DNA from 3 places in the Enterobacter ludwigii genome. Region 3 is predicted to be linked to each of the others. Evidence: riboswitches for the same ligand, from Rfam matches in the RefSeq annotation. Region 3 holds a riboswitch; each other region holds the start of a gene.

What was found. Region 3 has a riboswitch for thiamine pyrophosphate ahead of thiC (phosphomethylpyrimidine synthase ThiC). Riboswitches for the same ligand answer to the same signal wherever they lie in the genome.
Region 1: linked by a shared signal. The riboswitch ahead of thiM (hydroxyethylthiazole kinase) and the one ahead of thiC (phosphomethylpyrimidine synthase ThiC) in region 3 are both predicted to bind thiamine pyrophosphate.
Region 2: linked by a shared signal. The riboswitch ahead of thiB (thiamine ABC transporter substrate binding subunit) and the one ahead of thiC (phosphomethylpyrimidine synthase ThiC) in region 3 are both predicted to bind thiamine pyrophosphate.

The regions. Positions count from the first base shown of each region.
Region 1 is NZ_CP017279.1:2,367,613-2,377,551, reverse strand. It holds gene BH714_RS11200 (NCS2 family permease) at 1-955, opposite strand, end outside; gene BH714_RS11195 (adenine deaminase) at 976-2,754, opposite strand; gene BH714_RS11190 (LysR family transcriptional regulator) at 2,877-3,797, shown strand; gene BH714_RS11185 (protein disulfide oxidoreductase) at 3,868-4,383, shown strand; gene BH714_RS11180 (pyridoxal phosphate-dependent decarboxylase family protein) at 4,420-5,886, opposite strand; gene BH714_RS11175 (diaminobutyrate--2-oxoglutarate transaminase) at 5,905-7,281, opposite strand; TPP riboswitch at 7,775-7,871, shown strand; gene thiM (hydroxyethylthiazole kinase) at 7,907-8,677, shown strand; gene thiD (bifunctional hydroxymethylpyrimidine kinase/phosphomethylpyrimidine kinase) at 8,674-9,474, shown strand; gene BH714_RS11160 (GntR family transcriptional regulator) at 9,517-9,939, shown strand, end outside.
Region 2 is NZ_CP017279.1:3,870,935-3,880,873, forward strand. It holds gene araA (L-arabinose isomerase) at 1-1,359, opposite strand, end outside; gene araB (ribulokinase) at 1,370-3,079, opposite strand; gene araC (arabinose operon transcriptional regulator AraC) at 3,416-4,261, shown strand; gene BH714_RS18250 (DedA family protein) at 4,390-5,157, shown strand; gene thiQ (thiamine ABC transporter ATP-binding protein ThiQ) at 5,185-5,886, opposite strand; gene thiP (thiamine/thiamine pyrophosphate ABC transporter permease ThiP) at 5,870-7,480, opposite strand; gene thiB (thiamine ABC transporter substrate binding subunit) at 7,456-8,439, opposite strand; TPP riboswitch at 8,471-8,571, opposite strand; gene sgrR (HTH-type transcriptional regulator SgrR) at 8,608-9,939, opposite strand, start outside.
Region 3 is NZ_CP017279.1:3,455,181-3,465,119, forward strand. It holds gene BH714_RS16245 (sensor domain-containing diguanylate cyclase) at 1-759, opposite strand, end outside; gene thiH (2-iminoacetate synthase ThiH) at 1,089-2,222, opposite strand; gene thiG (thiazole synthase) at 2,219-2,989, opposite strand; gene thiS (sulfur carrier protein ThiS) at 2,991-3,191, opposite strand; gene BH714_RS16265 (HesA/MoeB/ThiF family protein) at 3,175-3,930, opposite strand; gene thiE (thiamine phosphate synthase) at 3,923-4,558, opposite strand; gene thiC (phosphomethylpyrimidine synthase ThiC) at 4,558-6,453, opposite strand; TPP riboswitch at 6,532-6,641, opposite strand; gene BH714_RS16280 (Rsd/AlgQ family anti-sigma factor) at 6,741-7,238, opposite strand; partial or broken gene nudC (NAD(+) diphosphatase) at 7,334-8,086, shown strand; partial or broken gene BH714_RS24505 (hypothetical protein) at 8,055-8,144, opposite strand; gene hemE (uroporphyrinogen decarboxylase) at 8,146-9,210, shown strand; gene nfi (deoxyribonuclease V) at 9,220-9,888, shown strand; gene BH714_RS16300 (YjaG family protein) at 9,933-9,939, shown strand, end outside.

The DNA of each region.
Region 1 (9,939 bases), 1.1 Mb from region 3:
TCAGCGCCGTGGCGGCAGGAATGCCTACCCACGGGCCAATCGCGGCGGCAATGGAGTCCACCATAAACGGGCGGTTAATGTTTGGCATATTGCCTTCTTCATCCAGCAGCCCTGCTTCCCCGCCCACCGCCAGCGTTGTTCCCATGGTGGAGAAAAACTCGGAGGCGAAGAAGACAAACAGGAATGGCAGAAAGGCAATATTCAGCGCGCCCAGCATATCGACATGCCCGAGGACGGGAGCGATGGAATGGGGCACATCGATAAAACTGGCGGGTAATTTCGTGACGCCCATCGGAATACCCACGAGGGTCGCGAGCAGGATAGCCCACAGGATCGCACCCGGAATACGACGAGCCTGCAGGCCGATAGCCAGGAACAGGCCGAGCAACGCCACCAGCGCACCGGGTGATAAAAAATCTCCCAGCATCAGTGCGTTCGTTTTGGCATTCGCCAGCACCAGCCCGGCGTTGCGGAAACCGAGTACGGCGACAAACAGCCCGATGGAGGCCGTCAGCCCCAGCTTGATGGACTGCGGCACCGAGCGGGTCACCACTTCACGCAGGCCAAACCGGGTCAGCAGGAAGAATAAAATCCCCGACCAGCAGGCGATACCCAGACCAATTTGCCAGCCAATGCCTTCACTGCCCGCAAGCGTCACCCCGACCAGCACCGAGCCACCAATTCCTGGCCCGACGATAAACGGCAGGTTGGCGTAAAACGCCATCAGCAGCGTCCCGGCAACGAAGACCAGAATGGTGCCCGTGGTCGCGGCGCCTTTGTCCATTCCTCCCACGGCCAGCAGCCCCGGGATCACCACCAGCAAATAGGCGGCGGCGAGAAAACCGGTGATACCCGCCAGGCACTCGGTGCGCACGGTGCTCCCGCGTGCACCGAGTGCAAAACGACGTTCAAGCCAGCGCCCTGGTGCTGGCGAATTCACGGTATTGTCGGCCATTATCCGGCTCTCCTTCGGTATTATTGTGTGTTGTCCGGGGTTTCCCGGTAAGAAATCAGCGGATCGACAATCTGGCGCGTGCTGCCATCGGTCAGTCCAAGATCGGTCAAATGTGGCCCGGCATTACAGGCAAGGCAGGTTCCTTCGATGGCCTTAAAGACACGATACGGCGGTTCCCAGTCGGCAATCAGACTGCTGCGATCGCGCAGCGTCCTGAACTGCAGCGCCAGCTCGGCAGGTGGCAGTTCCGACAGCATGCCCGCAATCGGCATGGCAACGTGGGCAATCACGTCACCCTGTTGCGCCAGCGCCATGCCACCACCGCTGTTGATAAGCGTATTGGCAGCCAGCGCCATATCGTTCGGATCGCGGCCCAGAACCACCAGGTTGTGAGAGTCGTGCGAGTAGCTGGTGGCAATCGCCCCACGCAGTTCCCCCCAGCCTTCAAGCAGGGCAATTTGCGGTTTTGCTGCATGACGGGCATGGCGATGCTGAACCCAGATCAGGCTAAAACCGTCCGGGATCTGCACGCACCCGTTGCGCACCTGCACATCTGTTTCACCCCAGCGGGTAAAGCGCGCGCCGCAGATGTGGCGCAAGCGAGCCACGCCATGGTTCGCGTTGCCAATACGCATGCAAAAATCATCAGCGGTCAGGGCAGACAACCGTACGGTATCACGCGGCAACGTAAGAGGCGTATCAGCAACGGGTTCGAGCGTTGCCCCGTCCCGGGCAATCAGCTTTCCGGCGACGTAGACCTGGCGCGCCGTCAGTTTATCCAGCGAGTCAAACACCACCAGATCCGCGCGACGCCCGGCGGCAATCAGCCCCAGGTCGTTACGCTGCAGGCGAATGGCCGCATTGAGCGTTGCAAAACGCAGTGCGTCGGTGGCCGCTAATCCATGTTCAATCAGCAGGTTCAGCAGCGCGATAATCCCGCCTTTTTCCATGAGGATGTCTGGCGGAACATCATCGGTGCAAACCGTGATGTGAGACGAAAGATGGGGGAGCGTTTTCAGGGCGCTGACAATATCGGGCAGCAGATAAGGGTGCGAACCGCGGATCTCCAGCGTCAGCCCGGCACGCAGTTTTTCCAGCGCATCGTCAGCCGACGTTAACTCATGGTCAGAAGTCACGCCTGCTGCCAGATAAGCCTGTAAATCCGCACCGCTGAGACCGCGGGCATGGCCTTCAATCAGCTTTCCGCTGTCGAGTCCGGCCTGCATAATTTCAAGCATACGCTGGCTGCCATTAAGCACCCCGTGCATGTCCATCACTTCAGCCACACCGCGCACTTCCGGCCAGCCGAGCAGGGTGTTCATCTCGTCTCCGGCAAAATCCGCCCCGGACATTTCCAGGCCGGGCGTTGAGGGCACGCTTGAAGGCGCGGCGACCATCACCTGCAGCGGCAGATTGCGGCTGGCCTCAATGGCAAAACGGACGCCGTCAATGCCCAGCACGTTGGCCAGTTCATGCGGATCCCAGAAGACCGCCGTGGTGCCCTGTGCAAGCACAATCTCCGCGTAGCGGGCGGGCATAAGATGGGAGCTTTCAAGGTGGACGTGGGTATCCATCAGCCCTGGCGACAGAAACTGGTTGTTCAGCGCGTGGGTCTCATGTGCGTCGTTGCGGCTGCCGCGCGGATGGACGCTGGCAATCAGTGATCCCACGATACCGACATCCGCTTCGCGGATCTCCCCGGTGACCATATCCACAATACGGGTATCGGTGAGCAGCAGGTCAAAGGGCATTTCGCCTCGTGCAGCCTGAACGGCGCGGCGTCGGGTTTCAGCAGTCATGCAATTAACAGTTCCAGCATCAAAATAATGACGCTACTCTATGCACACGGCAAACGTTTGCCCAGCTGATAAAATTTATCGCCCGATAACCCCGGGTTATTCTGTGACGCGTGTAATGGATAATCATGACGGAACCCTGGCAGCGCTTGCCCGCGCTCTCTCTTCGACAGCTACAGTATTTTGTCACTCTGGCGCAGCTGCGTCATTTTACTGATACCGCCAGCAAACTGGCTATCAGCCAGCCGGCGCTCAGCAGTGCGTTGCGGCAAATCGAGACGGTGCTTGGGGGCAAACTGGTTAACCGGACCGCCTCGGCCGTGACGTTGACGGAGCTTGGCAATGCCATCCTGCCGCACGCGCAGCGGGTGCTCAGCGTGGCGCAGCTTGCGTTTGACGACATGCAGCACATTGTTCAGGCGGGCGGAGAAGGTACGGTGCGTATCGGGCTGATCCCTTCCGTGAGTTCGCTGCTGTTCCCCTTGTTGCCCCGAACGCTCGCGCAGGCTTTTCCCCGCCTCAGGGTGGAATTTCACGATCAAACCAACGATGCGCTGGTGGCCCAGCTGCTGAAAGGGCAGATTGATTTCGGCATTGGTGCGCTCGATAACTCGGTTCCCGACCAGCTGAACGTGTTTCCCTTACAGGATGACCCGTTTGTCGCGGTCATTCACAGCGACGATCCGCTGGCCGCGTCGGCGCACCTGCCCTGGAAGCAACTGGCAGGGCGGGATATCGCCGTGTTCTCAAAAGGTAATATTCAGCGTCTGGTTGCGGCGCTCGCGGAAAGCCACCGTTTGTCGTTGCCGACACGCTATCAGGTGGACTACATCGAAACTTTGTATGGTCTGGTGCGCTCGAAACTCGCCGTGGCGATTTTACCGCAGCTCTATACCACGCACCTCCAGGACCCGCAGCTCAGGGTGGTACATCTTCAACAACCGGCCCTGGCCCGCACGGTGGCGTTAATGCGCGCCCCGCAGCCGCTTCCTCCGCTTATCGAATCCTGCTTTACGCTGATGGCCGACACGTTGCGAACGAAATGACCCGACACTTCTTTACAGCGTGATGGCGCATTGCTCGCTAAGATGACCGTCGATTCATCAAGAGGTCACAATGGAAAACCGCAAATTCAGTCGACTGCGCCGCTGGGCGCGGGAAGGAATCATCTTCTTTCTGCTCGCGCTGGCCGTAATGTGGGGCGTGGATCAATACCGCAAGCCCACACTCCCCGCCAGCTTTAGCGCTGCACCGATGCACAGCATCGACGGAAAGAGCCACGATATAACGGCACTCAGCCAGGAACGCCCGCTGCTGATATACGTATGGGCAACCTGGTGCAGCATCTGCCGGTTTACGACGCCCTCGGTCAATACGCTGGCAGAACAGGGTGGCAACGTCGTGAGTATCGCCATGCGTTCCGGCGACGATGCAAAGCTGGCGCGCTGGGTCGACAAGAAACACCTGGTCATGCCGGTGGTTAACGATGCCAACGGTGCGCTGTCGCAGGCGTGGCAGGTGAGCGTAACACCGACGCTGGTGATCGTGTCGAAGGGGAAAGTGGTCAGTACTACTACGGGGTGGACAAGTTACTGGGGAATGAAGCTCAGACTGTGGTGGGCAGGGCTGTAAAGAGAGCCCCTCTTCCGGCGGAAGAGGGGCTGGATATTACTTCGCCAGAACTTCCTGTGCGGTACGCTCAACCAGCGACAGCAGGACTTTAATGTCCTCCAGGGTCACGGTTGGGTTCAGCAGAGTCAGCTTCAGGCAGGTGACGCCGTTATGCTCGGTCACGCCGACGTTAGCACGGCCGGATTCCAGCAGCGCATCACCAATTTTCTGGTTCAGCAGGGCGATACCCGCGTTGTCCATCTGTACCTGTCCACGGAAGCGGAACAGTACGCTTGCCAGCTGCGGCTGCATAACCAGTTCCAGAGCAGGCTGCTCTTTCACGTAAGCCGCAACCTGCTGTGCCAGCGTAACACCGTGATCGATGATCGCCGCGTATTGTTCCTGACCCAGCGCTTCCAGGCTCATCCACAGCTTCAGCGCGTCGAAACGACGGGTCGTCTGCAGAGATTTGGACACCAGGTTAGGCACGCCAGCTTCTTCATCGAACTCAGAGTTCAGATAGGCCGCCTGATAGCGCATCAGCTCATAGTGGCGCGCTTCTTTGAGCAGGAACGCACCGCAGCTGATGGTCTGGAAGAACTGCTTGTGGAAGTCCAGAGTAACGGAATCCACCAGCTCGATACCGTCCAGATAGTGACGATACTGCTCGGACATCAGCAGCGCGCCGCCCCAGGCCGCATCAACGTGTACCCAGATATTCTGTTTCGCCGCCAGTTCAGCAATGGCACGCAGCGGATCGATTGCACCTGCATCGGTAGTACCGGCAGTAGCAACAATCGCCAGGATCTGCTCGCCATTAGCATTGCACTGCTCAATTTTCGCTGCCAGATCGTTGAGATCCATGCGCGAGAATTCATCCGTTTTCACCTGCACGACGGACTGGTAGCCCAGACCCATCAGCGCCATGTTCTTCTGCACGGAGAAGTGTGCGTTTTCAGAGCACAGCACGCGGATTTTACGCAGATCGCCAACCAGGCCGTCCTGCTGAACGGAATGACCCTGACGCGCGAAGAACGCATCACGGGCCAGCATCAGACCCATCAGGTTGCTCTGCGTGCCGCCGCTGGTGAACACACCGGCGTCGCCAGCCTGATAACCCACGCGGGTACGCAGCCATTCGATCAGCTTGATCTCAATGATGGTTGCGGACGGGCTTTGATCCCAGGAGTCCATGCTCTGGTTAGTGGCGTTAATCAGTACTTCCGCCGCCTGGCTAACCACCAGGCTTGGGCAGTGCAGGTGCGCCACACACTGCGGGTGATGAACGGACAGGCTGTCTTTCAGGAAGAACTCCACGGCGCGTTCAATCGCCGCTTCGTTGCCCAGCCCTTTCGGGTTGAAATCCAGCTTAATACGGTCGCGCAGTTCCGCGACCGTTTTGCCCTGATACATCTCAGGCTGTTTCAGCCACTGCATCACAGCCTGAGTGCTTTGTTCAATCGCCTGCTGGTAAGCTTCAATGCTCTGCGCAGAGGAGAACAAAATTGGGTTTGAATCTGACATCGTGTTCAACAACTCCGGTTACGCCGGGCGAACGCCCGCAGCAAGCAGCGCCTGCTCGAATTTATCCAGGAAGACTTTCAGCTCATCATCGCTGATCAGCAGGGAAGGCAGCAGACGCAGAACAATACCGTTGCGACCACCGCGCTCCAGAATCAGGCCGGCTTCGAAGCACTTCTTCTGAATCAGTGCAGACAGCTCGCCATCACCCGGGTAGCAACCCATGTGGTCTGCCGCTTCGTGTGGCTTAACGATCTCAATCCCGATCATCATGCCCAGGCCGCGAACGTGACCGATAACCGGATAGCGTTTCGCCATCTCGTTCAGCTGGCCTTTCAGCCATTCGCCCTGCGCGGCCACTTTGCCCGCGATATTCTGGTCTTTCAGGATTTTCAGCGTTGTCAGACCGGTTGCCATTGCCAGCTGGTTGCCGCGGAAGGTACCGGTGTGGTGGCCTGGTGCCCACGCATCGAACTGTTTTTTGATGCCGAGTACCGCCAGTGGCAGACCGCCGCCAACCGCTTTAGACATCACGATGATGTCTGGCTCAATGCCCGCGTGTTCGAAGGCGAAGAATTTACCGGTACGGGCAAAGCCAGCCTGAACTTCGTCGAGGATCAGCAGAATGCCGTGTTCCTGAGTCACTTTACGGATGCGCTGCAGCCACTCAACCGGAGCCGGGTTCACGCCGCCTTCACCCTGAACGGCTTCAAGGATCACTGCCGCAGGTTTACGCACGCCGCTTTCAACGTCGTTGATCAGGTTTTCGAAATAGTAGGTCAGCGCTTTCACACCCGCTTCACCGCCGATACCCAGTGGGCAACGGTACTGGTGTGGGTAAGGCATGAACTGCACTTCTGGCATCATACCGTTAACCGCTTCTTTCGGAGACAGGTTGCCGGTAACGGCCAGTGCGCCGTGAGTCATACCGTGGTAACCACCAGAGAAGCTGATGATACCGCTACGACCGGTCACTTTTTTCGCCAGTTTCAGCGCTGCTTCAACGGCATCAGCACCGGATGGACCGGTGAACTGCAGGCAGTACTCTTTGCCCTGACCAGGCAGCAGAGAGAGCAGATATTCTGAGAACGCGTCTTTCAGAGGCGTAGTCAGATCCAGAGTATGTAACGGCAAGCCGCTGGTAATGACATTTTGGATGCTTTTCAGCACATCAGGATGGTTATGTCCAAGCGCAAGGGTGCCTGCGCCTGCTAAACAGTCAAGGTATTCTTTATTGTCTGCATCGGTGATCCACACGCCTTCTGCTTTAGTGATTGCTAAAGGCAGTTTGCGCGGATAACTCCTGACGTTAGATTCAAACTCGGCCTGACGGGCCAGATAGGTTTCGTTGCTTTTGTGGGCATCTACGGTGTCAATACGGACTTTATCCGTCATCATATCACTCCTACAACCGCCGCTTCGTTATGAGCAACGATTGAATAAAAAGTTAAAAAACAGATGGGGGCCTGAAAAAAACGCCGCCAATATAGAGCCTTTTGTCACGAGGCTCAATGGTTAATTTGTTTACTGTTTTATGACATGCGGTACGGGGGAGGGAATATCCTCATTTTAAGAATAAAAATTGCGCTTTATGCCAAACAAAAACAGCCGGTTACGCGTATTTTGTCAGGACTGTAAAAAGAGAGAAAAGTGTGTGACAAATCGTGCCATTGAGGGACGTTAAGGGGGGCAGATAGGCCCTTTAAGCGCATTATCTCGACATTACCTGCAAAATACCGGGGTCACGACAGGTTGTTTTTATTCCCGGACATAGCGGTTACAGGCTTCTCATTACATCTGATTGGTATAACAAAATCGTGAAAGCGAGAAATCAACAGGTCTTGCATCACTGGTACTCTTCCCCTAATCTGCCAAATGTAAGTGAATTCTTACCAATGACTCGGGGTGCCCCATCACTGATGGGCTGAGAAATACCCGTATTACCTGATCTGGATAATGCCAGCGTAGGGAAGTCAGATGCCTTCCCGGTCATCGCTTCTTCACGCACGGCAGGAGCGATACCATGCAGCCTGACCTGCTCGATTTACACGTTTTACATCAGTTTCGAACCCGTTCCCCACTTACCCACTGTATGACCAACGATGTGGTACAGACCTTTACGGCCAATGTGTTACTGGCGCTTGGCGCTTCTCCGGCTATGGTGATTGAAGCCGAAGAGGCCGAGCAGTTTGCCGCGCTCGCAGATGCCCTGCTGATTAACGTCGGGACGCTGACGGCGCCGCGCGCCCAGTCGATGCGCCGGGCGATTGAGCGTGCAGTGGCCGCAGGGAAACCCTGGACGCTTGACCCGGTTGCCGTAGGGGCGCTGACGTTCCGCACCCGTTTTTGCCACCAAATCCTCGCCCTGAAACCGGCGGCCATTCGCGGCAATGCCTCGGAAATTCTCGCCCTTGCCGGGATGAGTGCGGGCGGGCGCGGCGTCGATACCACCGACACGGCGGCGGCTGCGTTGCCTGCCGCGCAGGCGCTGGCTCGCCAGACGAATGCCATTGTGGTGGTCACCGGTGAACGGGATTACGTCACCGACGGGCAGCGCACCCGCACGGTAGTGGGCGGTGACCCGATGATGACCCGCGTGGTGGGAACGGGATGCGCGCTCTCGGCAGTCGTGGCGGCGAGCTGCTCGCTTCCCGGTGACCGGCTGGATAACATTGCCGCCGCTTGCGGATGGATGAAACGTGCCGGAACGGCGGCCGTCGCCCGGTCTGTTGGTCCCGGCAGTTTTGCCAGCGCGTTCCTCGACGCGCTCTACACTCTGGAGGAACGGGCATGAATCGGATTAACGCCCTTACCATTGCCGGTACCGACCCAAGCGGCGGCGCGGGCATTCAGGCTGATTTGAAAACGTTCTCCGCACTCGGGGCGTACGGCTGCTCGGTGATTACCGCGCTGGTGGCGCAAAATACGCGTGGCGTGCAGTCGGTTTACCGCATTGAGCCGGACTTTGTCGCCGCACAGCTGGATTCGGTTTTCAGCGATGTACGAATCGACACCACCAAGATTGGGATGCTGGCCGAGACCGACATTGTTGAAGCGGTGGCAGAACGGCTTAAACGTTACCAGGTACAAAACGTGGTGCTGGATACCGTGATGCTGGCAAAAAGCGGTGACCCGCTGCTGTCCGCCTCCGCCGTCGAGACGCTGCGAAGTAAGCTGCTGCCGCAGGTGGCGCTTATCACGCCTAATCTGCCTGAAGCCGCTGCGCTGCTGGATGCGCCGCACGCGCAAAATGAGCGCGAAATGAAAGAGCAGGGGAATGCGCTCCTGGCGATGGGCTGCGGTGCCGTGCTGATGAAAGGCGGTCATCTTGATGATGAAGAAAGCCCTGACTGGTTGTTTACCCACGACGGTGCGCTGCGTTTCACGGCCCCGCGGGTACAGACCAAAAACACCCACGGGACCGGCTGCACGCTCTCTGCCGCGCTGGCGGCTTTGCGCCCCCGTCGTGACAACTGGGGGGATACGGTCCGCGACGCTAAAATCTGGCTCTCCGAAGCGCTGGCAAAAGCCGATACTCTCGAGGTTGGTCACGGTATTGGTCCGGTACACCATTTTCATGCCTGGTGGTAAGCCGTATACTGGCAACACACACCAGGCCTGAGAAAAACAGAGATGGAACAAGCGCATACCCGGTTAATCGACCAACTGAATGAACGCATTGCCGCCCCGGACAACACGCCGCTGTATCTGAAATTTGCCGAAACGGTAAAAAACGCGGTACGCAACGGGGTGCTGGAGCATGGGAATATACTGCCCGGCGAGCGCGATCTCAGTCAGTTAACCGGCGTGTCGCGCATTACCGTGCGCAAAGCGATGCAGGCTCTGGAAGCCGAGGGCGTAGTGACGCGCGCCCGCGGCTACGGGACGCAAATCAATAACATCTTTGAATACTCGCTCAAGGAAGCGCGCGGTTTTTCTCAGCAGGTGGTGCTGCGCGGCAAAAAGCCCAACACGCTGTGGGTGAATAAACGGGTGGTGAAATGCCCGGAAGAGGTGGCCAGCCAGCTGTCAGTGCCGCCGGAGAGCGAGGTCTTT
Region 2 (9,939 bases), 420 kb from region 3:
GAAGACGGTGTGGTGCGCGCCACCGGCCAGGATCCAGGCTTCCGAGGCGGTTGGCAGGTCAGGCTGCGCTTTCCACAGGGCGTTGGCGACCGGCAGTTTTGGCAGAGAATGCGGGGTTTCAACCGCATCCACACAGTTCACCAGCAGGCGGAAACGGTCGCCCAGGTCAATGAGGCTGGCGTTGATGGCAGGGCCGGTACGGGTGTTGAAGATCAGACGTGCCGGGTCGGCTTTTCCGCCAATGCCAAGGTACTGCACGTCGAGGATCGGTTTCTCTTCAACGGCAATGGAAGGACACACTTCCAGCATATGCGAGCCCAGTACCAGGTCGTTGCCGTTTTCGAAGTGGTAGGTGTAGTCCTCCATAAAGGAGGTGCCGCCCTGCAGACCGGTTGACATCACTTTCATAATGCGAAGCAGAGCGGCAGTTTTCCAGTCGCCTTCGCCGGCAAAGCCGTAGCCCTGCTGCATCAGACGTTGTACCGCCAGGCCGGGCAGTTGTTTCAGGCCGTGGAGGTCTTCAAAAGTGGTGGTAAAGGCATGGAAGCCACCCTGTTCCAGGAAGCGTTTCATGCCCAGTTCGATACGTGCTGCATCCAGCACGTTCTGGCGTTTGTCACCGTGAATTTGTGCCGCAGGGGTCAGACGGTAGCTGCTTTCGTATTCGTCGACCAGCGCGCTTACGTCGCCATCGCTGATTTCATTCACCACCTGCACCAGGTCACCCACGGCCCAGGTATTCACCGAGAAACCAAATTTAATCTGTGCGGCAACTTTATCGCCGTCGGTGACCGCCACTTCACGCATGTTGTCGCCGAAACGCACCACTTTCAGGTGACGAGTATCTTGTCGGGACACCGCCTGGCGCATCCAGGAGCCGATACGTTTTTGCGCATGCTGATCCTGCCAGTGGCCGGTGACGACCGCATGTTGCTGGCGCATACGTGCGCCGATAAAGCCGAACTCGCGGCCGCCGTGCGCGGTCTGGTTCAGGTTCATAAAGTCCATATCAATGCTGTCCCACGGCAGGGACGCGTTGAACTGGGTATGGAACTGCATCAGTGGTTTATTGAGGATGGCCAGACCGTTGATCCACATTTTGGCCGGCGAGAAGGTGTGCAGCCACACCACCATGCCAGCGCATTTATCGTCGTAGTTCGCGTCGCGGCAGATGTTCGTGATCTCATCCGGGGTCGTGCCGAGCGGTTTGAGCACCAGTTTGCACGGCAGTTTAGCCTCTGCATTGAGCGCGTTGACCACGTGCTCAGCATGTTTCGTCACCTGTTGCAGCGCTTCCGGCCCGTACAGATGTTGGCTGCCAATGACAAACCACACTTCATAATTATTAAAAATGGTCATTATTGTGTCCTTAATGTGTCAGGGTTGCCGTAGTGTCCGCGGTGTGTTTGGCCGGGGCGGCGACAGGGAGATAGTGAAGTTCGGCGCTTTTTGCCCATTGCTGATAGCGCTGATAAAGCTGTTCAAAACGCTGCGCCTGCTGAGCACGCGGCTGGAGGGTATTTTCGACAGCGCTCGCCATGTGCTGCTGCGCGGTCGGGATATCGGCATGAACGCCTGCCGCAACGGCCGCGAAGATCGCTGCACCGAGGGCACAGCACTGATCGGAGGCGACAATCTGCAGCGGACGGTTCAGCACGTCACAACAGGCCTGCATGATTACCGGGTTTTTACGGGCGATGCCGCCCAGTGCCATCACGTTGTTGACGTCAATGCCCTGCTCGGTGAAGCACTCCATAATGGCGCGCGCCCCAAAGGCAGTTGCGGCAATCAGGCCGCCAAACAGCGCTGGCGCGTCGGTGGCGAGGTTAAGATCGGTGATCACCCCTTTCAGGCGCTGGTTGGCAAATGGCGTACGGCGACCGTTGAACCAGTCGAGCACTACCGGCAGGTGATCGAGAGAAGGATTCTTTGCCCACGCGGCGGTGAGCTGCGGCAAAAGCTGCTTTTTACTTTCGGCAATCTGGGTCTTCAGCTCAGGATGTGCCGCCGCCAGCTGATCCAGCGGCCAGCCCAGCACGCGGCCAAACCAGGCGTAGATATCGCCAAAGGCGGACTGACCCGCTTCCAGACCGATAAACTCCGGTACGACGCTGCCGTCAACCTGGCCGCAGATGCCTTTTACCGCCCGATCGCCTACGCTGGCTTTATCCGCGGTGAGAATGTCGCAGGTGGAGGTGCCGATAACCTTCACCAGCGTGTTTGGCTGGGCACCGGCGCCCACCGCGCCCATGTGGCAGTCAAACGCCCCGCCGGAGATCGCCACGTTTTGCGGCAGACCCAGGCGCGTCGCCCACTCTTCACAAAGCGTACCCACCGGAATATCGGCGGTGAAGGTGTCGGTGAACAGCGGGTATTGCAAACTCGTGTTGATGACGGGATCGAGTTCATCGAAGAACGCCGCCGGTGGCAGGCCACCCCAGCTTTCATGCCACAGGGATTTGTGTCCGGCGCTGCAGCGTCCGCGGCGGATATCCTGCGGACGCGTGGTACCGGAGAGCAGGGCTGGTACCCAGTCGCACAGTTCAATCCAGGATACCGCGGCCTGCGCAACGGATGCGTCCGTGCGGGTTACGTGGAGGATCTTGGCCCAGAACCATTCACTGGAGTAAATACCGCCGATGTAGCGCGAGTAGTCCGTTTTACCGGGCTGGTGACACAAGCGGGTAATGGCCTCGGCCTCTTCAACGGCGGTGTGATCTTTCCACAGCACGAACATGGCGTTCGGGTTATCAGCAAACTCCGGACGCAGCGCCAGAACATGGCCTTCGGCATCCACAGGGGCAGGCGTTGAGCCGGTACTGTCGACGCCAATCCCGACGATCTCTGCCCGCTGGGCGTCGGTCAGTTCAGCCAGCACGGTTTTGATTGCCGCTTCCATCGACTCAATGTAGTCACGTGGATGGTGACGGAACTGGTTATTTGGCGCATCGCAGTAGCGCCCCTCTTGCCAGCGCGGGTACCACTCAACGCTGGTTGCTATTTCCTGGCCGCTTGTACAGTCCACTGCCAGAGCGCGAACCGAGTCGCTGCCAAAATCGAGGCCAATCGCAATTGCCATGGTGTTGCTCCATCAAAAAACAGGTATGAGAGAACATTAGAGACTGGAGGCGAAAATCGTCAGGCAGGATCCGCTAATCTTATGGACTAAATTGCTGTTGCAATAGAAAGTGTGACGCCGTGCAAATAATCAATGTGGACATTTCTGCCGCACTTATAGACACTTTTGTTACTGCTGATCTGCCCCCGTGGGCGGAGAAATCAGGGGGAAAGGCTGAAACATGGCGGACGTAAAAGAGGTGTGATGCTTTTTGGATCTTTTCGCGGGCCATTTTTATACTGCTTTTATCGATATGGACAATTGGTTTCCTTCAGGACCCTTGGGAGAACTGAATCTATGGCCGAAACGCAAAACGATCCCTTATTACCGGGCTACTCGTTTAATGCTCACCTGGTGGCGGGGCTGACCCCTATCGAGGCTGAGGGATATCTCGATTTTTACGTCGACCGACCGCTCGGGATGAAAGGGTATATTCTGAACCTGACGGTGCGTGGGGAAGGGATTATCAAAAATAACGATCAGCAGTTTGTCTGCCGTCCGGGCGATATGCTGCTGTTTCCGCCGGGGGAGATCCACCACTACGGGCGCCACCCGGAGGCCAAAGAGTGGTATCACCAGTGGGTCTACTTCCGCCCGCGCGCCTACTGGCAGGAGTGGCTCTCGTGGCCGGCTATTTTTGCGCACACCGGTTTTTATCGCCCGGACGAGGTTCATCTGGCGCAGTTCCGCGAACTCTTTGCCCAAATTATTGAAGCGGGGCAGGCGGGTGGCCGGTATGCCGAACTGCTGGCGATTAACCTGCTTGAACAGGTGCTGTTGCGCCGGATGGAGGCGATAAACGCGTCACTTAATCCTCCGCTGGACAACCGCGTGCGCGACGCCTGCCAGTACATCAGCGACCATCTGGCCGACAGCCAGTTCGATATCGCCAGCGTCGCCCAGCATGTGTGTCTCTCACCGTCGCGGCTGTCACATCTGTTCCGTCAGCAGTTGGGCGTTAGCGTCCTGAGCTGGCGTGAGGACCAGCGTATCAGCCAGGCGAAGCTCCTGCTCAGCACCACCCGCATGCCCATTGCCACCGTGGGGCGCAATGTGGGCTTTGAAGATCAGCTCTATTTCTCCCGGGTATTTAAAAAATGCACCGGTGCCAGCCCCAGTGAATTCCGGGCAGGATGTGAATAAACGGTAAAAAAAGATAAACAAGCAGGTGAACTGTGGAAGCAACCTGTAAACTATTCAGACAATTGTTGTCTTGACGCGGTGCAGGGCGCTAAGCAGAATCCCTGATTCGTTTTCTGACCGGAATAGTTATGCAGGCATTGCTGGAACATTTTATCACCCAGTCCGTTATGTATTCGCTTATCGCCGTTGCGCTGGTGGCGTTTCTGGAATCGCTTGCACTTGTTGGGTTGATCCTCCCCGGCACGGTGATGATGGCGGGGCTGGGCGCGTTGATTGGCAGCGGTGAAGTGAATTTCTGGCAGGCGTGGATGGCGGGGATTATCGGCTGTTTACTTGGCGACTGGATCTCCTTCTGGCTGGGCTGGCGCTTTAAGAAACCGCTGCACCGCTGGTCGTTCATGAAAAAGAACAAAGCCTTGCTGGATAAAACCGAACATGCGCTGCATCAGCACAGCATGTTCACGATCCTCGTGGGTCGCTTTGTTGGACCAACGCGTCCGCTGGTGCCGATGGTCGCGGGGATGCTGGATCTGCCTGTTGCGAAATTCGTGCTGCCGAACATCATCGGCTGTGTTTTCTGGCCGCCGTTCTACTTTCTGCCGGGGATCCTGGCAGGGGCCACCGTTGATATTCCTGACGGAATGCAAAGCGGTGAGTTTAAGTGGTTGTTGCTGGCTACGGCCCTGCTGTTGTGGATCGCTGCCTGGCTGTGCTGGCGACTGTGGCGCAGCGCGAAAGCGAATGTTGATCGCCTGACGCGTTATCTGCCACGCTCGCGCCTGTTGTGGCTCGCGCCGTTAATGCTGGGGGTTGCCGCAGTGGCGCTGGTCGCCCTGATTCGCCACCCGCTGATGCCGGTGTACGGTGAAATTCTCTTGAAGGTGGTGAGCCGTTAATCTGTTTCCCTCTCCCGTGGGAGAGGGTCAGCCCGCACTGATGCCTAACAATGAAGACGCCCCTGCGTGACCGCTGAGCAGTTCCTCTGTGCCGCCATCCCAGGCAATTCGCCCTTCTGCAATGACCACCGATCGTGGCGCAATCCGCGCGGCATCCTCAATGCTGTGCGAAACCATCAGCATTGTCAGTTGCTGACGCTGGCACACGTCCTGCACCAGGGTAAGCATCTCCTGGCGCAAGGCAGGATCGAGTGCAGAGAAGGGCTCATCCAGAAGCAGTATGGGCTGCTCGCGCACCAGGCAGCGCGCCAGCGCCACCCGCTGACGCTGCCCGCCGGAGAGGGCTTCGGGGAGGCGATCAATAAACGCGGTAATGCCCATCTGAGCGGCAATCAGCTCCAGCTTCTGGCGCTGACCGTCGTTGAGTTTCAGGCCAGGATCCATACCCAGGGCGATGTTTTGCCGCACCGTCAGATGCATGAACAGATTGTTTTCCTGGAACAGCATCGACACCGGACGTCGGGCGGGTGGCGTGCGCGTATGGTCGCGGTTTTCAATCACTATCGACCCGCTCGCCGGTTGCAGAAAACCGGCAATCAGATTGAGCAAAGTACTCTTTCCGGCCCCGCTCGGACCCAGAACCGCAATCATCTCTCCCTGACGAACCGAAAGGGAGAAGCGCATTGGCAGATGCTGGTAGAGCCAGGTTACATCAGTCAGTTTTAACATTACGCCCCGGAAGTTTTTCGATAACGGTAAATAAGGCAAAGCAGAGCACCAGTAACAGCAGCGCCGTGACGGCTCCCTCCTGGCTACGATAGGAGCCAATTTGCTGGTACAGCCAGTACGGCAGGGTGCGGAAATCTTCATTACCGAAGAGCGCCACGACACCAAAATCACCAATTGAGAGCACACAGGCGAAGGCCAGGGCCTGGGCCAGCGGGCGTTTCAGCGCACGCAGTTCGATAATCTTTAGCCGCTGCCAGCCCTGCAGACCGAGCGACTGGCACAGCAGCGCGTAGCGGCTGTTGATGTCTCGCATCGGATTTTCCAGCACCTTCAGCGCGTAGGGGATCGCCATCAGGGCATTGGTGAAAATCACGATGCCGTCGGCGTTTTCCGGCAGGCCAATAGTGCTGTTGAACAGTAAAAAGAACCCCGTCGCCAGTACAATGCCGGGCATCGCCAGGATCAGCATGCCTGTCAGCTCCAGGGCGTGCCCGGCTTTACGGGCCTGACGCGCGTAAAGCTCGCGGCTGCTCCATAAAAGCATCATGGTCAGCATGACACACAGCAGCCCGGCGGCGAGCGCGATCCGTAACGAGGTCCACGTTGCCTGCCAGAGAACGGGCTGCTGCATCACGGTAACGAGATTCAGGTTCAGGCCATCGACGATGACGGCCATCAGCGGCGGAAGCAGAAGCAGCAGCGCCAGCGTGATAAGCAGCAGATCAGCGATCCGGCTATGCATGCTGTCCTGCGGGTCGCGCCAGCCGGTTATCTGATTACTGCCCGGCGGGATGGCTTTGCTCAGACGCTGGCTCAGCAGCACAAGGCACAGGCAGCAAACCATCTGCACCATCGCCAGCAGCGCGGCGCGGCCGGGGTCATAGTCGTAACTGAGCGCCTGGTAAATTGCCAGTTCGATGGTGGTGGCCTGCGGGCCGCCGCCGAGTGAAAGCACGGTGGCAAAACTGGCGAAACAGAGCATAAAGATCAGAGCCGCAACCGGCGGGATCTGACGACGCAGCCACGGCCATTCGACCAGGCGGAAGAAGGACATACCGCGCATGCCCAACTGGGCGGCAAGCTGGCGCTGTTCACCGGGGATGTTTTCCAGTGCCTGTAAAAAGAGTCTGGTCGCCATCGGCATATTGAAAAAGACGTGCGCCAGCAGAATGCCCTTCAGTCCGTAGGGCGAGAAGCGCCACTCCAGACCCAGCAGGCCGAATAGTGAAGCCAGCCACCCCTGACGACCATAGACGCTCAGGATGCCAAACACGGCCACCAGGACCGGCAGGATCAGCGTCATGGCGCACAGGCGCAGCAGGGCCTGCCTGCCGGGGAAACGGCGGCGATAAAGCGCGCGTGCCAGGAAAATGGCGGGGATAACCGACAGCAGCGCAGAGAGAAAGGCCTGCCAGAAAGAGAAACGGATAACGTGCCAGAGATAGCTGTCGTGCCAGAGCGCGAACAGGTCGCTCTCTGGCGCGTTAAACCATAAAGCAAGGAATGCGCCCAGACTGACCGCCACCATCAATACGGCGGCGAGCAGCCCAGGAATTAACCAGCCGGGAATTAACGGCTGACGGCGCGTTGCCATTCACTTACCCATGCTGCTCGCTGTGCGGCAACCTGCTGAGGCGTAAACTCCAGCGAGGTTTGCGGTTTGGTCAGTTTCTCAAAGCCCGCTGGCAACGCCACGCTGGTCACGGGGTACATCCAGTTACCCGCTGGAATAGCGTTCTGGAATGCCGGGGAGACCATAAATTTCAGGAACTTCTCGGCCAGTTCGGGCTGTTTGCTGGATGCCGTGCGGGCTGCCACTTCGACCTGCAGATAGTGCCCTTCAGCAAAACTGGCGGCGGCGTAATTGTCTTTTTTCTCGGCGATGATGTGGTAAGCCGGGGAGGTGGTGTAGCTCAGAACCAGATCACTTTCCCCTTTCAGGAACAGACCGTAGGCTTCGCTCCAGCCTTTTGTCACGGTGACGGTTTTGGCGGCCAGCTTCTGCCACGCTTGCGGAGCGTCATCGCCGTAGACTTTCTGCATCCACAGCAGCAGCCCCAGGCCTGGCGTACTGGTGCGAGGATCTTCATAAATAACGCGCCATTTCTGCTCGCTTTCGACCAGTTCCTTCAGGCTTTTCGGCGGGTTTTTAAGCTTGTTTTTGTCGTAAACAAACGCGAAGTAACCGTAATCGAACGGCACAAAGGTGTCGTTCTGCCAGCCGCCCGGGACGCTGACGGCATCGGTGGCGACGCCGCTTTTGGCAAACAGTTTGGTTTTCGAGGCGGCCTCCAGCAGGTTGTTATCCAGCCCAAGCACCACATCGGCTTTACTGTTTTTGCCTTCCATGCGCAGGCGGTTAAGCAGCGAGACTCCATCCTCCAGCGCCACGAACTTCAGTTCGCACTGACAGTCAGCTTCAAAGGCTTTTTTCACCACCGGACCCGGACCCCAGTCGGCTGAGAAGGAATCGTAGGTGTAGACCGTCAGGACGGGCTTCGCGACAGCAGGCAGCGCAAACAGCGCCAGAAGGGGGAGAACTTTTTTTAACACTTTGCACCTCAAGGTTGAGTGGCAAAGGATTTTGAGTGACAGCCTCAAATCCCTTCGCCGGCGTTATCCGGATCAGGTTCGACGGGTATTATCTCAGCGCACATCAGTGATGCAGCACCCCGTTGAGAACGGCGCTATTGTAATGATTTGGCAAATATTACGAAAGTGTTATGGCTCCGGCGGTGAAAACCAGGCGGATTTAAAATCAAACCAGCCCAGCGTATTCATTCTGACACCGCGCATACTACGCTGCCCCTGGATCATCAGCCAGTGGTGGATCAACGGCACGATCGCTTGTTCAGCCAGCAACTGCTGGCACCATGAGGCCAGATTCATGTCGCCGGCGCGCCAGCGTGCCGCGTCCTGTTGCCAGTCCCGGTCTATGCAGTGCTGGATAAGCGGGACCTCATACAGGTGAGAGAAGAGCGAGAAATCAAGCGGCAGGGTAAAGTTGGCGCTGTTGAGCCAGATGTCGCTGACGATCTCCCCCTGATGCCATTCATCGTAATCCACCTCTTTGACATCCAGCCTCACCCCAACGGCGGCCAGCAGTCGGGTCATGATTCTGGCGATAAAGCGGTGTTCAACGTGCTCGCGATAGTAGGTCAGGGTGATGGACTCCAGCCCGGCGGGCTTGTCGCAGTATGTCGGACGGGCGTGATGCCAGCGAGGAAGCAGACCATACGCCGGGAACCAGTAGGTTTGGTACTGCTCCTCCGCATGATAAATCAGGCTGGAGGGCGACAACACGTGGCTTATCCATTTGCGCACCTCATGGTTTGCCCCGCGATGGGTACGGCTGTCGAACAGCAGGTAATAGCACCCTTCTTCGAGCCGGCTCTCCACGGCCTTTTCGCCCGTGGTGGGCCCTTCCAGCGTCAGCCCGGCGCTCAGCTCTTCATTGAGATCCGGTAATACCCACACGTTCACTTCGTCGATCAGCGCCCGGTAGCCAAAATAGTCATCAAAGGCACGGATTTTCAGCTGGTTGTTGTTATTGCGCGATACAGAGTAGGGGCCGGTGCCAATCGGCAGGCTGGCAAAATTATTCATCGACTCCCATTCACCGGGCAAAATCATCGACGGTACATAGCCCAGCAGCCACGGAAGCCATTTGTCCGGCTGAGACAGTTCAACATCCAGTGTCCATGCCGTAGGGGAGTGAACGCGTGAAATATGGGAATAGAGCGGTAGCGTGCAGGCGCGCTCTAAAGAGGCAATCACATCGACCATCTCCAGCTCGCGGCCGTGGTGGAAATGAATACCAGGACGTAGAAAGAAGCGCCAGTGAAGAGGAGAAAGTTGCTGCCAGTGGTGCGCAATATCCGCTTCCAGTTCCCCATTTTCCTCATTTATGCGCGTCAGGCCGCTGAATATTTGTCGGGCCATATGGGTTTCAGAGCGGCGTAACGCCGTGCCGGGTAACAGGTTTTTCATTGGTCGATAGTAGAGCACCCGCAGAATGTGGCGACCCTGACGAAAGCTGCGCCCGAGATGCGA
Region 3 (9,939 bases):
TTTCCGGTCGTATAAATGACCCTCGCCGCTGGTCATTTTGTCCATCAGCGCTTCGCTCACGTATTTTTTGAACAGCGCGCCCGTATCAGGATGAAGCACCACGGTTCCGTCGCGCTCGACGACGAAGAATTCCCCTTGTACAGGAGCCACCATCTGTCGAAGGGTATACCCCATCGACGCCAAATCAAGATGAAAGGCGAGCGTTCCCTTGAGTCTGCCTTCTGTTGAAATCAACGGCTTATAAAGCGTGACCGTTGGATGCCCGGTAAAGTAGTCCATATAAGGGTGGGTATAATGGCTGAAAATACTGGCTTCCGCGTGGGCGACAAACCACGGGCGCGTCCGCGGATCGACGTTTTTACTCTTTTCCGTGGGAGGCGCTTCTGGAGCGTGCAAATAATGCCCCTCCGTGTCGGCCAGCGAGATGGATGACACGGTCGGCATCAGGTTTTGCAAATGCATCAACATCTGCAACCCTTGCGTCGGGTTGACGTTCAGCGTCTCATTCAGTATCTCGTTGCGGGAAAAGTACATCGCAGAACGACCAAGAATATAGTCGTTTTCACGCAACATTGATTCGGTATAGTTAACCGCCAGATTATGCGTGAAATTACCATTAATTTTATGATAATCCTCAAGAAAATCCTTTCTTTGCGAAAGCGTAACCACGACAGCGATCAGTGCAAAACTGCACAGTATCCCTGCGAAGCTGGCTATTATTGGCCGGGTAAAAGAGAGTTTTTTGCTGTGAAGTGCCATGAGTTGTACATCATTCCTGAGGGTGAATGCTTTTCGTCTGCCGATATCCTCTCAGCATAGTCGCAGTCCTGCGGTTAGCTGTTAATTATACGGAACACGATTTCAGACGAGATGATTTATCTTAAGAATGGCTAAGAAATTACTCATAAAATCAGAAATTCAGTGTGCACGATAAGTCAGAGGCAGGGCGAAACGAGGAAGAAGCTTTTCGCCCTGGTCAGCGTCCGTTGCTGACCACATGACAATAAAAAACCGGACGATAGCTGACAATCATCCGGTTGTGACTCTCCGTGCCGCCTCGTTTTATTTCTGCGGAGTTGCAGTATGTTTCAGCGTAATTGCGAGGCTCTTCCCAGCCAGCTGTCCCAGTCTTTCCAGACCGGCTGCAGCCCCTGCGCGCTCAGGGCCGCGGCGACCGCTTCCGGACGTCGTCCATCATGCGGGGCAAACTGCTCCAGTTCAGGGTGATCATCGGCGTAACCGCCCGGCTGTGTTTTGGAAAATGCGCTCACGTTGTTTATCGCAAGCGGGATCACGCGGTCGCGGAACGCCGGTGATTCACGTGTTGAGAGCGATAATTCAACCTCCGGGGCAAGCAGGCGAAACGCGCAGATCGTTTGTACCAGCTGGCGCTCATCCATGAGTGAGGCCGGTTCAATCCCGCCAGCACACGGGCGCAGCCGGGGGAAGGAGATGGAGTAGCGGCTCTGCCAGTAGTGCTGCTGAAGCCACAACAGATGTTCCGCCACCATATAACAATCCACGCGCCAGCTATCGGAAAGCCCAATCAGCGCACCAAGGCCAATTTTGTCGATCCCGGCACGTCCGAGCCTGTCCGGCGTTTCAAGGCGGAAGAAGAAGTCCTGTTTCTTGCCCTTCAGGTGATGCCGGGCGTAGGTCGCTTCGTGGTACGTTTCCTGATAGACCATCACTCCATCCAGTCCGAGCGTTTTGAGCTCCGCATACTCATCCTGCGACAGGGGCTGCACTTCCATCTGCAACGAGGCGAACTGACGACGAATGGCAGGAAGGTGCTGGCGGAAGTAGTCCATCCCGACTTTGCCCTGGTGCTCACCGGTGACCAGCAGGAGATGCTCGAAGCCCATTTCCCGGATGGCCGCACACTCGCGCGCGATTTCCTCCTCATCAAGCGTCTTACGCTTAATGCGGTTGCTCATGGAGAAGCCGCAGTAGGTACAGTCATTGGCGCACAGGTTTGAGAGATAGAGCGGGACGTAAAAGCTCACCGTGTTGCCAAAGCGCTGTCGGGTGAGACGCTGGGCGCGCTGGGCCATCGGCTCCAGATAAGCACTGGCCGCAGGGGAGAGCAGGGCCATTAAATCGTCGCGGGTCAGATGGCGCGCATTCAGTGCGCGCTCGACGTCGACCGGCGTTTTGCTGTTGATGCGCAGGGCAATGTCGTCCCAGTTAAGCTGCCGCCAGCGGTCGGTAAAGGTGGTCATGAGATTGCCTCCAGAAAACCGGTCAGCGGGCTGGTGGCCTGCGCCTGAAAACTGCGCGAGCCAGGGCCTGATTGCCGTGCCAGCAGGCCAGCCTCCACCGCCATGCGAAACGCGCGCGCCATCATGACCGGATCGTCGGCAACCGCGATGGCCGTGTTCACCAGCACCGCGTCCGCCCCCATTTCCAGCGCCTGCGCGGCATGGCTTGGTACGCCAATACCCGCATCCACCACCACCGGCACGGTGGCCTGCTCAATGATGATCTCCAGCATTGCCCGGGTTTCCAGCCCCTGGTTGGAGCCAATAGGTGCGCCCAGCGGCATAACGGCGGCGCAGCCAACGTCTTCCAGCCGTTTGCAGAGTACCGGATCGGCACCGCAGTAAGGCAGAACGATGAACCCTTGTTGTACCAGCTTTTCCGCCGCTTTCAGCGTCTCGATCGGGTCGGGCAACAGCCAGCGAGCATCCGGGTGAATTTCCAGCTTCAGCCAGCGTGTGCCGAGCGCTTCACGCGCAAGTTGAGCGGCGAAAATGGCCTCTTCGGCCGTTTTCGCGCCGGAAGTATTTGGCAGTAGCGTGACGCCAGCTTCCAGTAAAGGCGCCAGAATGGCATCACTGTGATGGCGCAGATCCACGCGCTTTAACGCCAGCGTGACCAGCTGGCTGCCGCTTTCACGGATGGCATCGACCATCAGCTGGGGTGATGCGAATTTCCCGGTTCCGGTAAACAGATGTGAATCAAAGACTTTATCGGCAATACGTAACATCTCAGCCCCCTGCGATAACCTGAAACAGCAGGATCTGGTCGCCTTCACTGACCTGCTGATGTTCCCACTGCTCGCGCGGCAGGATCTGTTGATTGAGCGCCAGCGCCGTTCCCGGCTTGAGCTGGCGAAGCTTATCGAGCAGCACGGTAACGGTGAGCCCGTCCTCGCATTTCATCGGCTCATCGTTAAAGAGAATGCGCATTGCCGCCTCCACATACCGGGCAGTGGCTGGCGCGGTGTAACGCCAGATGACGCCAGCCGCTGGAGCGGGCGTCAAATAACCGCAACGTGTTGCGCTCGGTCTCCATTCCGCTGAGCAGCTTGATGGCCTCGAGCGCCTGCAGGGTACCCATCACCCCCACAACCGGGCCAAGAATGCCCGCGGTGCGACAGTTACGCTCTGGCTCAGCATCGTCTGGCCACAGACAGCGATAGCAGCCCTGCGCCCACGGCGGTGTCAGGACCATCATCTGCCCGCCGAATCCCACCGCGCTGGCGGTGATAAGCGGCGTATTTTTTGCGACACAGGCGGCGTTGATCGCCTGGCGGGTTGCCATATTGTCGGTGCAGTCCAGCACCACGTCGGCCAGGGCGACTTCTCGGAGCAGATTGTCGCCGCTGAGCCGCTCCTGACACGCAATGAGCTCAATATCCGGGTTCAGCTGGTTCAGGCGCTGGCGGGTAATGTGTACTTTGGGCTGGTTGATATCCTCGGTGGTAAAGAGGATTTGACGCTGCAGGTTGCTAAGATGCACCTCGTCGTCATCGGCCAGTACCAGCGTGCCCACGCCTGCACCGGCCAGATAGAGCGCGGCAGGCGCGCCTAATCCGCCCAGCCCGACAATCAAAACCCGGCTGGCGAGCAGCTTTTGCTGCCCGTCGATGGCGATATCCTCCAGCAGGATCTGGCGGCTATAGCGCATAAAGTCACGATCATTCATCGCCTGCTCCTGCCAGTTGTAAGAGCTGCCGGGTGGCGGCCTGCCAGTCTGCGGCCTGGGTGATGGCACTGACGACGGCGATACTGCCGACACCGGTATCCAGCACGGCCGGCGCGCGTTCAAGGCTAATCCCGCCGATGGCCACGGTCGGGTACTGCGCAAGACGCTTCACGTGAGCCGCCAGCTGTGCCAGCCCTTGTGGCGCGGAGGGCATCTGTTTAGTTTGCGTCGGGAAGACGTGTCCAAGCGCAATGTACGAAGGGCGTGCCGCCAGCGCCACGTCAATCTCCATATCGTCATGGGTCGAGACACCCAAGCGCAAACCGGCTTCCCGGATGGCATTCAGGTCTGTGGTCTCCAGATCCTCCTGACCCAGATGCACGCCGTAGGCCTGGTGCTTTATCGCCAGTCGCCAGTAGTCGTTGATAAACAGGCGGGCGTTATACCGACGCCCCAGCGCGATGGCGGCAGCGACATCGTTCTCCACCTCCTCATCGCGTTTATCTTTGATGCGTAGCTGCAGCGTGCGTACACCTGCCTCCAGCAGGCGGGCAATCCACTCCACGCTGTCCACCACCGGGTAGAGCCCCAAACGAAAGGGCACGGGTGGGAAATCGGGCTGGTACATTACGCCTCCTCTTTTTTGAGGTAGATTTCGCCGCCTTTCGCGCGGAAGGTTTCTGACATATCCGCCATGCCCACTTCAATGGTTTGCGCGGCGGCGTAGTCACGCACTTCCTGGCTGATCTTCATTGAGCAGAATTTTGGCCCACACATGGAGCAGAAATGGGCCACTTTGCCGGACTCCTGCGGCAGGGTTTCGTCGTGATAGGCGCGGGCGGTAAACGGGTCGAGCGCGAGGTTAAACTGATCTTCCCAGCGGAATTCAAAGCGGGCCTTCGACATCGCGTTATCGCGAATTTGCGCGCCCGGATGGCCTTTCGCCAGGTCCGCAGCGTGGGCGGCAATTTTGTAGGTGATAAGCCCCTGCTTCACGTCCTCTTTGTTGGGCAGACCGAGGTGCTCTTTTGGCGTCACATAGCAGAGCATGGCGCAACCGAACCAGCCGATCATCGCCGCACCAATTCCGGAGGTGAAGTGGTCGTAACCCGGGGCAATATCGGTGGTCAACGGCCCCAGGGTATAGAATGGTGCTTCATGGCAGTGCTCCAGTTCTTCCGTCATATTGCGGCGGATCATCTGCATGGGGACATGGCCCGGGCCTTCAATCATCACCTGCACGTCATACTCCCAGGCGATTTTGGTCAGCTCGCCCAGCGTGTGCAGTTCGGCAAACTGCGCTTCGTCGTTGGCATCACGAATGGAACCAGGGCGCAGGCCGTCGCCCAGCGACAGCGAGACGTCGTAAGCGGCACAGATTTCGCAGATCTCGCGGAAGTGTTCGTAGAGGAAGTTTTCCTGATGATGAGACAGACACCACTTCGCCATGATTGAGCCCCCGCGCGAGACAATGCCGGTCAGACGCTTCGCGGTCATCGGCACGTAGCGCAGCAGCACCCCCGCGTGGATGGTGAAGTAGTCTACACCCTGTTCAGCCTGCTCCAGCAGCGTGTCGCGGAACGCTTCCCAGGTGAGGTTTTCAGCGATACCGTTCACTTTCTCCAGCGCCTGATAGACCGGCACCGTTCCGATAGGCACCGGGCTGTTACGCAGGATCCACTCGCGGGTTTCGTGGATATAACGCCCGGTGGAGAGATCCATTACCGTGTCCGCGCCCCAGCGCGTTGACCAGACCAGCTTCTCGACCTCTTCTTCGATGGAGGAGGTGACCGCGGAATTACCGATATTGGCGTTGACCTTCACCAGGAAGTTGCGGCCGATAATCATCGGTTCGGATTCCGGGTGATTGATGTTGGCGGGGATAATCGCGCGGCCAGCGGCCACTTCATCGCGTACAAACTCCGGGGTGATGTTTTCCGGCAGGCGGGCACCGAAACCTTCGCCCGGATGCTGGTGGCGCAGCACTTCGCTACGGATGCGCTCACGGCCCATGTTTTCACGGATAGCGATAAACTCCATCTCCGGGGTGACGATCCCCTGACGCGCATAGTGCAGCTGGGTAACGCATTTGCCCGCTTTCGCACGTTTCGGCGTCAGCAGGCCCGCGAAGCGCAGTTCATCCAGGCCATCGTCGGCCAGACGCTCTTTGGTGTAGGCAGAGCTGCGAACCGTCAGTTCTTCGCAGTCGTTACGCGCGTCAATCCAGCGCTGGCGCAGTTTTACCAGACCCTGCTGCACGTTAATGGCCACATCAGGATCGCCGTACGGGCCAGACGTGTCGTAGACCGGCACGGCTTCGTTGTCTTCATACTGCGGGTTTTCTTTGCTGCCGCCAAGAAGCGTCGGGCTAAGCTGGATTTCGCGCATCGGAACGCGGATATCCGCCTGAGAGCCGGTGATGTAAATACGCTTAGAGTTCGGGAAAGCGGTGCCTTCCAGGGTGTCGATGAAGTGTTGGGCGTGTGCGCGCTGTTCGCGGCGGGTCAGTTTAGTAGTAGACATAGCTCATTCCAAAAGTGAAGGACATGGCTTGTCAGACGACGGATGAAGCAAGAGGAGATCGCCCGGGGGCGATACTACAGCAGTTTTACTCTTGTTCCCTTCGCAGGTATTAGCCTGATCAGGTTCCGCGGATCCCGAATTAACGGTCTCAGCCCGTGCTTTCACACTGGGCACTCCGACAAGAAATTTACACGCCATCGTTCACGCTATCGCATGAATGATTTCGTGTAATACCCCCCTCCTGAGAGGGGCGAATGTTTGTAAACTACTCGTTAACGATTAAGAACTCAAGCAGGCCGCGCGATGTTATCTTCGTTGCTGGCCTTAGAATCGTTATCCAGCACGAGGGCGATCAGCTTATCTTCCAGCGAGAATCGCTCTTCCAGCGCTTCGCCGAGATCGGACAGCGCCTGTTGAAACTCAAGGTAGTTGTCGTGATCGATGGCGTTCTCGAGGGTGGAATCGTAGTAATTCATGATCTGCTGGGTATTGGCTTCCAGCAGCGGGTAGAGTTTGGATGCCGTTAAATACGGGCTAGTGCCTTCCATTTCGCGGATAATGCGTTCATAAATATTGAAATGGCCGTCGGACAGGTAGTCGACCAGGCTCTGACAAAAATCATCCAGCGCTTTTTCATTCAGCCGCATAAACGATTCTTTGCCAGGCTTAATACCGACCAGATTGTAATAAGCCACGAGTAGATGCTTGCGCACATGTAGCCAGCGATCCACCAGTTTGTTACTTCCTCTAACGCGCTCAGTCAGGCTTTCTAGCTGGTTTAACATGTTCGACTCCGCAAGGTTTAGAATTGATTCTGCTTATCCAAAATGTAACCACAATGCTAACAACATGTCAGTGAAGCGAAGGTAGTGCAATAGATATGGATCGTATTATTGAAAAATCAGATCTGGGTTGGTGGATTGTCAGTCACGAACAAAAATTATGGCTGCCCGGTGGGGAAATACCCTATGGCACTGCCGATCGTTTCGATCTCGTTGGTCAGCCTGCGCTGAAGATCGGCGAGTGGCAAGGGGAGCCGGTGTGGTTGATCCAGCAGCCTCGCCGCCAGGACATGGGATCAGTTCGTCAGGTGCTGGATCTTGATGTGGGCCTGTTCCAGCTGGCAGGCCGTGGCGTGCAGCTGGCCGAGTTTTACCGATCGCATAAATACTGCGGCTACTGCGGGCATACCATGCACCCGAGCAAAACCGAGTGGGCCATGCTCTGCAGCCACTGCCGTGAACGCTATTATCCGCAGATTGCGCCGTGCATTATCGTCGCTATCCGGCGTGACGATTCCATTCTGCTGGCGCAACATACCCGCCATCGCAACGGCATTCATACTGTTCTTGCCGGGTTCGTTGAAGTGGGCGAAACGCTGGAGCAGGCGGTGGCGCGTGAAGTGATGGAAGAGAGCGGGATCCGGGTGAAGAACCTGCGTTACGTAACGTCTCAGCCGTGGCCGTTCCCGCAGTCGCTGATGACGGCGTTTATGGCCGAATACGATAGCGGTGAGATTGTTATCGACCAGAAAGAGCTGCTGGACGCGAACTGGTACCGTTATGACGATTTGCCACTGTTACCCCCGCCGGGAACGGTAGCCCGTCGGCTGATAGAAGATACCGTGGCAATGTGTCGGGCCGAGTATGAGTAGTGTTACACTCACGGACTGACGCAATAAGGAACTGCAAAATGACCGAACTGAAGAACGATCGTTATCTGCGTGCGCTGCTGCGCCAGCCCGTTGATGTCACCCCGGTGTGGATGATGCGCCAGGCGGGGCGCTATCTGCCAGAGTACAAAGCCACGCGTGCGCAGGCGGGTGATTTTATGTCGCTGTGCAAAAATGCCGAGCTGGCCTGCGAAGTGACGCTCCAGCCGCTGCGCCGCTACCCGCTGGATGCCGCTATTCTCTTTTCGGACATTCTGACCATTCCGGATGCCATGGGCCTTGGGCTCTATTTCGAAACCGGTGAAGGTCCGCGTTTCACCTCCCCGATCAAAAGCAAAGCCGACGTTGATAAGCTGCCGGTACCGGATCCTGAGCAGGAGCTGGGGTACGTGATGAACGCCGTGCGCACAATTCGCCGTGAACTGAAAGGCGAAGTGCCGCTGATTGGCTTCTCAGGCAGCCCGTGGACGCTGGCGACCTATATGGTGGAAGGTGGCAGCAGCAAAGCCTTTACCGTCATTAAAAAGATGATGTACGCGGAGCCACAGGCGCTGCATACGCTGCTCGACAAGCTGGCGAAGAGCGTCACACTCTATCTTAACGCGCAGATTAAAGCAGGCGCGCAGTCGGTGATGATTTTCGATACCTGGGGCGGCGTGCTGACCGGGCGCGATTACCAGCAGTTCTCGCTGTATTACATGCATAAAATCGTCGATGGCCTGCTGCGTGAAAACGAAGGTCGCCGGGTGCCGGTGACGCTGTTCACTAAAGGCGGCGGACAGTGGCTGGAAGCCATGGCCGCAACCGGCTGTGACGCGCTGGGTCTCGACTGGACAACCGATATTGCCGATGCGCGCCGTCGCGTGGGTGACAAAGTGGCGCTGCAGGGCAACATGGACCCGTCTATGCTCTATGCTCAGCCTGCCCGTATTGAGGAAGAGGTGGCCTCCATTCTTGCTGGTTTCGGCCAGGGCGAAGGACACGTGTTCAACCTCGGGCACGGTATTCATCAGGATGTACCGCCAGAACACGCTGGCGCGTTTGTGGAGGCGGTGCACCGACTTTCTGCACATTATCATCAGTAAGGAGTGGTTATGGATCTCGCGTCATTACGCGCTCAACAGATAGAACTGGCCTCATCCGTGATCCGCGAGGATCGTCTGGACACAGACCCGCCGCAGTACATTGGCGGAGCAGATGTGGGGTTTGAGCAGGGAGGTGAAGTGACGCGGGCGGCAATGGTGCTGCTGAAATATCCCTCGCTGGAACTGGTGGAGTACAAGGTGGCGCGTATCGCCACCACCATGCCGTACATTCCTGGCTTTCTCTCATTCCGTGAATATCCCGCGCTGCTGGCAGCGTGGGAGCAACTCTCGCAAAAACCCGACCTGCTGTTTGTCGACGGCCATGGTATCTCTCATCCGCGCCGCTTAGGCGTCGCCAGCCACTTTGGGCTGCTGGTGGATGTCCCTACTATCGGTGTGGCTAAAAAACGCCTGTGCGGTGCGTTTGAGCCGCTCTCCGCCGAGCCAGGCGCGCTGGCACCTCTCATCGATAAGGGTGAGCAACTGGCGTGGGTCTGGCGCAGTAAAGCGCGTTGTAACCCCCTGTTTATCGCCACCGGGCATCGGGTAAGCACGGACAGTGCGCTGGCCTGGGTGCAACGCTGCATGAAAGGGTATCGCTTACCGGAGCCCACCCGCTGGGCTGATGCGGTAGCGTCAGGGCGTCCGGCTTTTACGCGTTGGCAAGAAATTCAGTGATGATTCAGGTAAACTGCGGCTAATTTTCGATTCGAGACCTCATCATGCTAC